DNA from 2 places in the Robertmurraya sp. GLU-23 genome. Region 1 is predicted to be linked to the other one. Evidence: riboswitches for the same ligand, from Rfam matches in the RefSeq annotation. Region 1 holds a riboswitch; the other holds the start of a gene.
The links. A riboswitch is a leader RNA that binds a small molecule or an ion and turns the genes downstream of it on or off. The one in region 1 is predicted to bind cyclic di-GMP.
Positions count from the first base shown of each region.

Region 2: it holds a riboswitch for cyclic di-GMP, as region 1 does, so the genes downstream of both, ACVBAX_RS16415 (hypothetical protein) here and ACVBAX_RS13725 (hypothetical protein) in region 1, are expected to answer to the same signal.

Region 1 covers NZ_JBRKCV010000007.1:197,114-200,398, forward strand. Annotated here, with positions in the region: gene ACVBAX_RS13715 (hypothetical protein) at 1-94, opposite strand, end outside; gene ACVBAX_RS13720 (hypothetical protein) at 91-624, opposite strand; gene ACVBAX_RS13725 (hypothetical protein) at 998-1,318, opposite strand; cyclic di-GMP riboswitch class II at 1,541-1,623, opposite strand; gene ACVBAX_RS13730 (CARDB domain-containing protein) at 2,023-3,285, opposite strand, start outside.
Region 2 covers NZ_JBRKCV010000010.1:162,867-166,151, reverse strand. Annotated here, with positions in the region: gene ACVBAX_RS16420 (hypothetical protein) at 509-967, opposite strand; cyclic di-GMP riboswitch class I at 1,282-1,364, shown strand; gene ACVBAX_RS16415 (hypothetical protein) at 1,435-2,175, shown strand; gene ACVBAX_RS16410 (transposase) at 2,492-3,262, shown strand.

The DNA.
Region 1 (3,285 bases):
CCCCTTCAGCAATAACCTCTCCATTTCGATAAATGCGGTTTTCAGTAACTACAAATTGTGTCTCAATCCCCGTATAAAACTCGATCATCATCATGCAATTTCCTCCTGTAAACACGAAAAAAGATCGAAACCTTCGCTTGGAACTAAGTCCTCTCGAAGAATATCAATCTCATTTAATGAATCCGCCAATTTTAAGTTTTTGTTTTTTCTACTATGAAGTTTAAGAGTTAAAGAGTTGTTAGATACAACAGCACTTATCCCTTTCTTCATATAAAGTCCTCTAGGGTCAATCATTTGATATGACGGCCTTTTCCTTAATTCCTTGAACCAATCAACATCCTTCATAGATGGGTACTCCAGAATACATTCCACACAAGTTACAAGCGGTTCAAGACAACCAATGGTTAGATCAAAAAGGTAAAGTCCACCATGTAACTCTCCATCAAAACTTACTCGATAGGCCTTCATTGTGGTTCGTGGTTGGTTTTCAAAAGGTTCAATTCGAAACTTTGCTCCATCCATGGACCATTCAAAGCCTTTCTTTACCGTTTTAAAATAGATCCCTTTTAGTCTCTTTTCTAAATCAACAGGCTCGATAGGAGCAAAACAAGTAATTTTAAACATGTTCATCATCTCCTAACTGCCTCTTAATACAATCCTTAGAAAAAAAGACTCTCCCACTCTTCTTGTAGAAACCCTCTTCACAAGAATTTTTGCAACTAGATACATAGCCCATAAATCAACGCCCCTTCTTAATGTTTTAAGATAGTTTTTTTAACTTCCCTCTCCATTTAAAACCACGCAAAAAAGCGCCCTTTAAGAATGGACTTTTAATAAACACTACTAATGTTAATAGTGTTTGAGTCTCATCCCTAAAGGACGCTTGTAGTTTAAAATAGAATGCCCGCTAACCAAATGATCGGTTGCCAAAAAATAAAAAAATTAGAAAAAAACTATAATCAAATTTTATCATTTTTTGGTACCTGGATTCAAGACATTATAGTAAATTTGCTACAGTTTCAATAAATTCTGGGTTTACTTCCACTTTAGCTAGATTAGATAATTGTAAAGCTTGTTCTTCTGAAATGTATACTTTGTTTTCACTTTCTTCAAAAGATAACTTCTCTTTTTTAATTTGACTTAAAGGAATTTCTCTAAGAGAAGAAGCAATTATTTCAGGTGTTACATTAGAGATCCCGTTATTGCACGAATGAATCTCTTTTGTTACGTAGATTAGTTCTGTTACTGATTCGTGTTCTCCTTCAAATACCACTCTTTTAATATAATAAAGTACATTTATAATTGATTCATTTGTCATGAGATATCATCCTTTTATTCGTGTGTTAACTATAGTGTACATAATTAGAAAATTGATTATTGTAGATTTTCACAATATATTAGGGTACAAATTTAAAAAAGTATAGAATATTATCTAATCAAGTTAAGGTTACTGCCTTATTCATACAGTAACTTGTAAATTGAAAGTTTGTAATTTCTAAATTCCCTAAGTTTTTCATTATTCATTCTCCTCTTAATTCATACTAAGAGGGTCGGTTACACTAGTTGCTCCACATAATCCAAGTGTCCAAATAAAGATTATATTTCTCAGCTTCCCCAATTCATTGGTTTAGTATCTGATTCAATGTTTACATTATTAATTATCACTTTGTATAATTCAGAATTTCATTATTCCTTACCTATAATATACCAAATACACCAAAAATGGTATATTTTTAGTTCAATTTACCCATGTTTGTATATATCTATATAAATATAAATACCAATTTATATTTTTATCCTTTATCAGACTAAAATGATTATAATACAGAATTTTGATAGTGGAAATATTTTTGGATGGGTAATGCGGAGGAAATTGTTACCAATAAGGAATCATTAAGTGGTTATCTATCAATTATCCAATATGTATATTAATCTATTCTTAAATTTATAAGGTACACTATTATTTTATCATGAAATGTTTAAGAAATATAAAAAAAGCAGATGTATACATCTGCTCCAATCTTAAAATCTTCTGTGTATCCTGAACGTTTTAAAGGAATCTGAAATTATCTCAATGTATACTGTTGTTTTTTTTACAACTCCATTTGAGTATTGAACTTCAAATTCAAAAGCTGCAGGTCCAACCTTTAAGTTCTTGGGATATTCGAGGAAAGTTACATCATACAATTCCCCTTTATAGAGAATATTTGTTTGATAGTTTAATGGCACGGAAGTATTAACAAGTGATTGGTCTGCTCGACTCGCTTTGAGTGTTGCTTTCACGTAGTTTGTCGGATATGGCGAGGTTTCTGCATCCAGCAAGAACTTTTCCCCACTATAAAACTGGTTAGGTTGATTTCCCTCTTTTAAGTGCTGCTGTTTCCAAAGTTCCGTATGGTTAACGTATCCATTAATAATTAAAGGTTTAGAATAGAACCATGTAGAGGTTCCAATTTCATCGTAACCATCATTGACTGTTGTTCGTATATCGTATCTTCCAACCTCTGTGACAAATGAATAACATTGCTCGACTCCACTTGCAACATTTGTTCTTGAAAGAACTGTGGATTCTGTTCCATTATCCTTTTTAATAAAGATCTTCACCGTTAATGGGTTGTTATCTTCATCTTGTGGTCTAGAACAGACTTGTACGGTATCGCCTTCATATACATCAGTTGGAGTATAAGTGAGATCAACGGTTGGCAACGTATTAACTAGAATAGTTCCCTGTTTAGTATTATCAGCATCCGTTTCATTGGTTTCAGCAATCACATTATTGTCATCCACCTTAAACATAAAAGTTCGATTGCCAGATGTCTCAGCTGTAAAGGTATAGGTTAAGGTCTGGTCGCTACCAGAATTATGCGACGGTATATCTAGTTGTGTTTTACGATTTCCTTGTTCATAGAAACCAACTTTATAAGCTCCTACATTTAATTCACCGTTATTGCCTGCTACCATAGAGGCTTTATATTGTCTTCCCTTTACTAAGTGTGTTACTGGAGAATTATTCGTGTCTGTTATTGTTATGGTTTTTGCTGTAAGGTTTGTTGAATAAACTGTTCCCTCGTACTCAACCTCTACATCCCATTGGTCGGAAGTGTAGTACTCATCCCAATGGTCAAACACCTCTTTTGATAAAGTACCCTCATAAGTCGCTGTCCCAGTATAGTCTACTATGTAGTCAGGAAGAGCAAAAGTTCCAGAATAAGCTTGTCTATACTTACTTACTGGAACATTTAAATCGTAGTCAATCCAAACCCCACGTCTGTACTTGTTAAGCTT
Region 2 (3,285 bases), on a different contig from region 1:
TACGATTTATAGAAAATCTAAAGGAGAGTTTTATGGGACTAAATAGTCGGATAGTAAAAATAAAAATGAAATGGCACACCGCAAGACTATATTATTATATGTGTTTATCAGACTGCTGTTTGGATGCAGGCATACAGGGAGAAATAGAGGGAAAGATTATGTATTATAGAGAGAAATTAAACGAGTCGATTAATATCTAGGGACAGAACCAGGGGACAGATACAGTGTCCTATTGTTTTGGATTAGAACAATTGACGAAGAAACGAATCAATTGCTTTTCATAGAAATGCCATTTTAGCTAAAGAGAAGCGAAGTAATACATAGATTAAGAAGGTTTTCTGTTGTTTTATATGGATATTACTGGGAGTTTGAGTTTCCAAAGGGGCATTAGTTTCATAGTGGAGAGGGACAAAAAAATTCAATCAAACATTTGATTGAATTTTTACTTTTTATTCAACGGTTCATTCATCAAAAGTGAACCAGTTTCAAAAGTATGGGTTTTCGTACATCACCATAGCCAAAGGCTTAATAAGTTACTCTCTCCTAAACCACGGTAAATAATAATATTCCATATAGAACTTGCGATTAATAGAAGGCCAGTTACATCAAGAAGCTTCTTTGACTTAGTTAAAATATTGGGAAGTTTGTCATGGTAATATTTTTGTTTAAGTCTATCAAGGTTTTTATCTTCATCAAAATTTTCATCACCATTTGCCATTGCTCTATTATAGTCCCTACTCATTTGAAACATGATCTTTGGAAAAGCCTTTAAAAAAGTAATTAACATTATTACATACATCAAAGAAATAATCGCTGATAATATTAATTGAATTATTATAATAATGGTAGATTCCTGAGAGTGAATGTAGTTTACGAGCCCCAATTCTAAAGAAATAAAGGGTAGTGTCAATAATGTAACGCCTCCCTTAATGACATAGGAAAAGATAGTAAATAAAAGTTCTAGCATGTTAATTCTCCTTCTTTTAATTCATGTACATAAATTACCCCCTCTTATAATACTAACAATTAACTTTTTTCTCTATATTAATATAGGATAAATATACTAATGAATTAGAAGTTTATTTAATAATAAGAGGTAACAACTCTACTCACTGTTTAAGAAGGCTCACATATAGAGAAAAATCTATTACTAACTGTCTGGCAAAACAGCATATGTGGCCATTTTCAGAATATGGACTCTACAAATAATATTAGTTCCCCTGAAGATCCGTATTGAATCTTAGTTATTTTATGGTAAAATAATCCTATAACTTTAAGACTATACGATAATGGCAAACCTATTGAAAGGTAGGGACGCAAAACTACGGGCCTAAAGCAAAAGCTATGGTAGCCGAGTCGCCGAAGTAGATGGAGATAGCATTCTGGGGATCCACCTATTTAGGTGGATCTTTTAACTTTTTAGGAGGGTGAAGGATGGGGTTTTTAAGAGATTTAGGTAAGTTTTCAGGGAAAGCTGCTGGATTCGTTGTTGGAGGAGCCGTTAATGTAGTTGGTGATGTGACGGGAAGTAAGTTTATTAAGGAAGTTGGAGAAGGAGTAAAGAAGGCGTCTGAATTTGCAGGAGACACTTTAGGGCAAGTGGCTGATGGAGCGTGGAATACTACTACTGGAATGATTCAAAAGGATGATCGAAAAGTAGAACAAGGTTTAAATGATATAGGTAACTCTGTGTCACGTACAGCAAAGGGAGTATATGAGACAGCAAAGGGAACGTACCACAATGGCAAAGATGTCTATGAAGGCTTCAAATATAATGACGATGAAAAAATTAAAAGTGGTGTGAAGAATATAGCTAAAACGGTTGCTGTTGGAGCATTAGCTGTGGGAGTCGTGGATTTAGTAGATGGTGTAGATGTTGGTGATCCAACTGGAAACCAGCAAAACCTCGCTGATGGAAGTGTGGATACAAGTAACGTATCCAGTCATACTGGGGAAGTGCAAGTCGCTTCCAGTTTAGAAACATCGGAAGACCCAGGAGTTCATCACGTGAAACCTCATGAGGTAAGTGGATATTCACGTGCGGATGGTACATACGTGGAAGGGTACACACGTGATGGAGACGGAATTCCAAATACACAACTAACAGAGGAGCAAGGTGGCGGATACCTAAGAACAAACGCTGATGGGAATATTCAGAACAATTTAAATTCATAATGATGGGAAATGGGGACAGGTACACTGTCCCTTTATTCACTAAATAAAAATAGGCAAAGTTGAAAGATACCAGTATCTTTGGGACAAGGAACACGTCCCCTCGAAAGAAACACCCTTTGAAATAGAGAAATAATAAATAAACAGCAGGATTATAGAATCAGAAGTGGAATAATAAAGTGTAAGTAATTCGTCCCCTAAGTAACTCCCTTATACGTATCTCCTACCATGACATTCGTTTAGTATCATTAATCAATAATTCCTACACCCAAAACCAAAACTCATTAAGACCAAAACTGTATGCCGAGGTGAGTATTATTTGCCAAGGAAATCTAGGAAGAAAAGCAGAAATGGAGTATACCACATTATCCTTAGAGGAATTAACAAACAAATAATTTTTGAGGAGGATGATGATAAGAGAAGATTTCTTGATACGTTAGGCAGATTTAAGAAGCAATGTAATATTAAACTGTATGGTTACTGTTTAATGGATAATCATGTGCATCTGTTAGTAAAGGAACTAGAAGTGACCGTTTCAGAGTTCATAAAAAGAATTTGTTCAAGCTATGTATATTGGTACAACATGAAATATGAACGATGTGGACATTTGTTTCAAGATCGTTTTAAGAGTGAAGTGGTTGAAACTCGGGCTTACTTTTTTATAGTACTTAGATATATTCACCAAAATCCTTTAAAAGCAGGTCTTGCAGGCCATGTGCTTGAGTGTAAATGGACAAGTATAGGTGATTATTTGTATCATTCGACCATCGTAGATACAAAATTTGTACTGAGTCTCTTATCAGAAGATAGAGAAAAAGCAATCCAGTTAATCGCTAGGTATATGAATGAAATAAATGATGATCTTTGCATGGAAGAAATGGGAAGAGTAAGATTGTCAGACCGAGATGTGATCGACTATTTACGAACATTAGGAATTAATAGCAATAGCGCGCTGCAACAAATCAGCAAGGGCGAAAGAGATACTGTTTTAGCTATGTTAATGAAATTGAATGGAGTAACAATTAGACAAATTTCTAGGATTACGGGTTTTTCAAAAAGTGTTGTTCAACGTGCGAGGGACAGGGGATAGGGGACAGGCTCCCCGTCCCATAA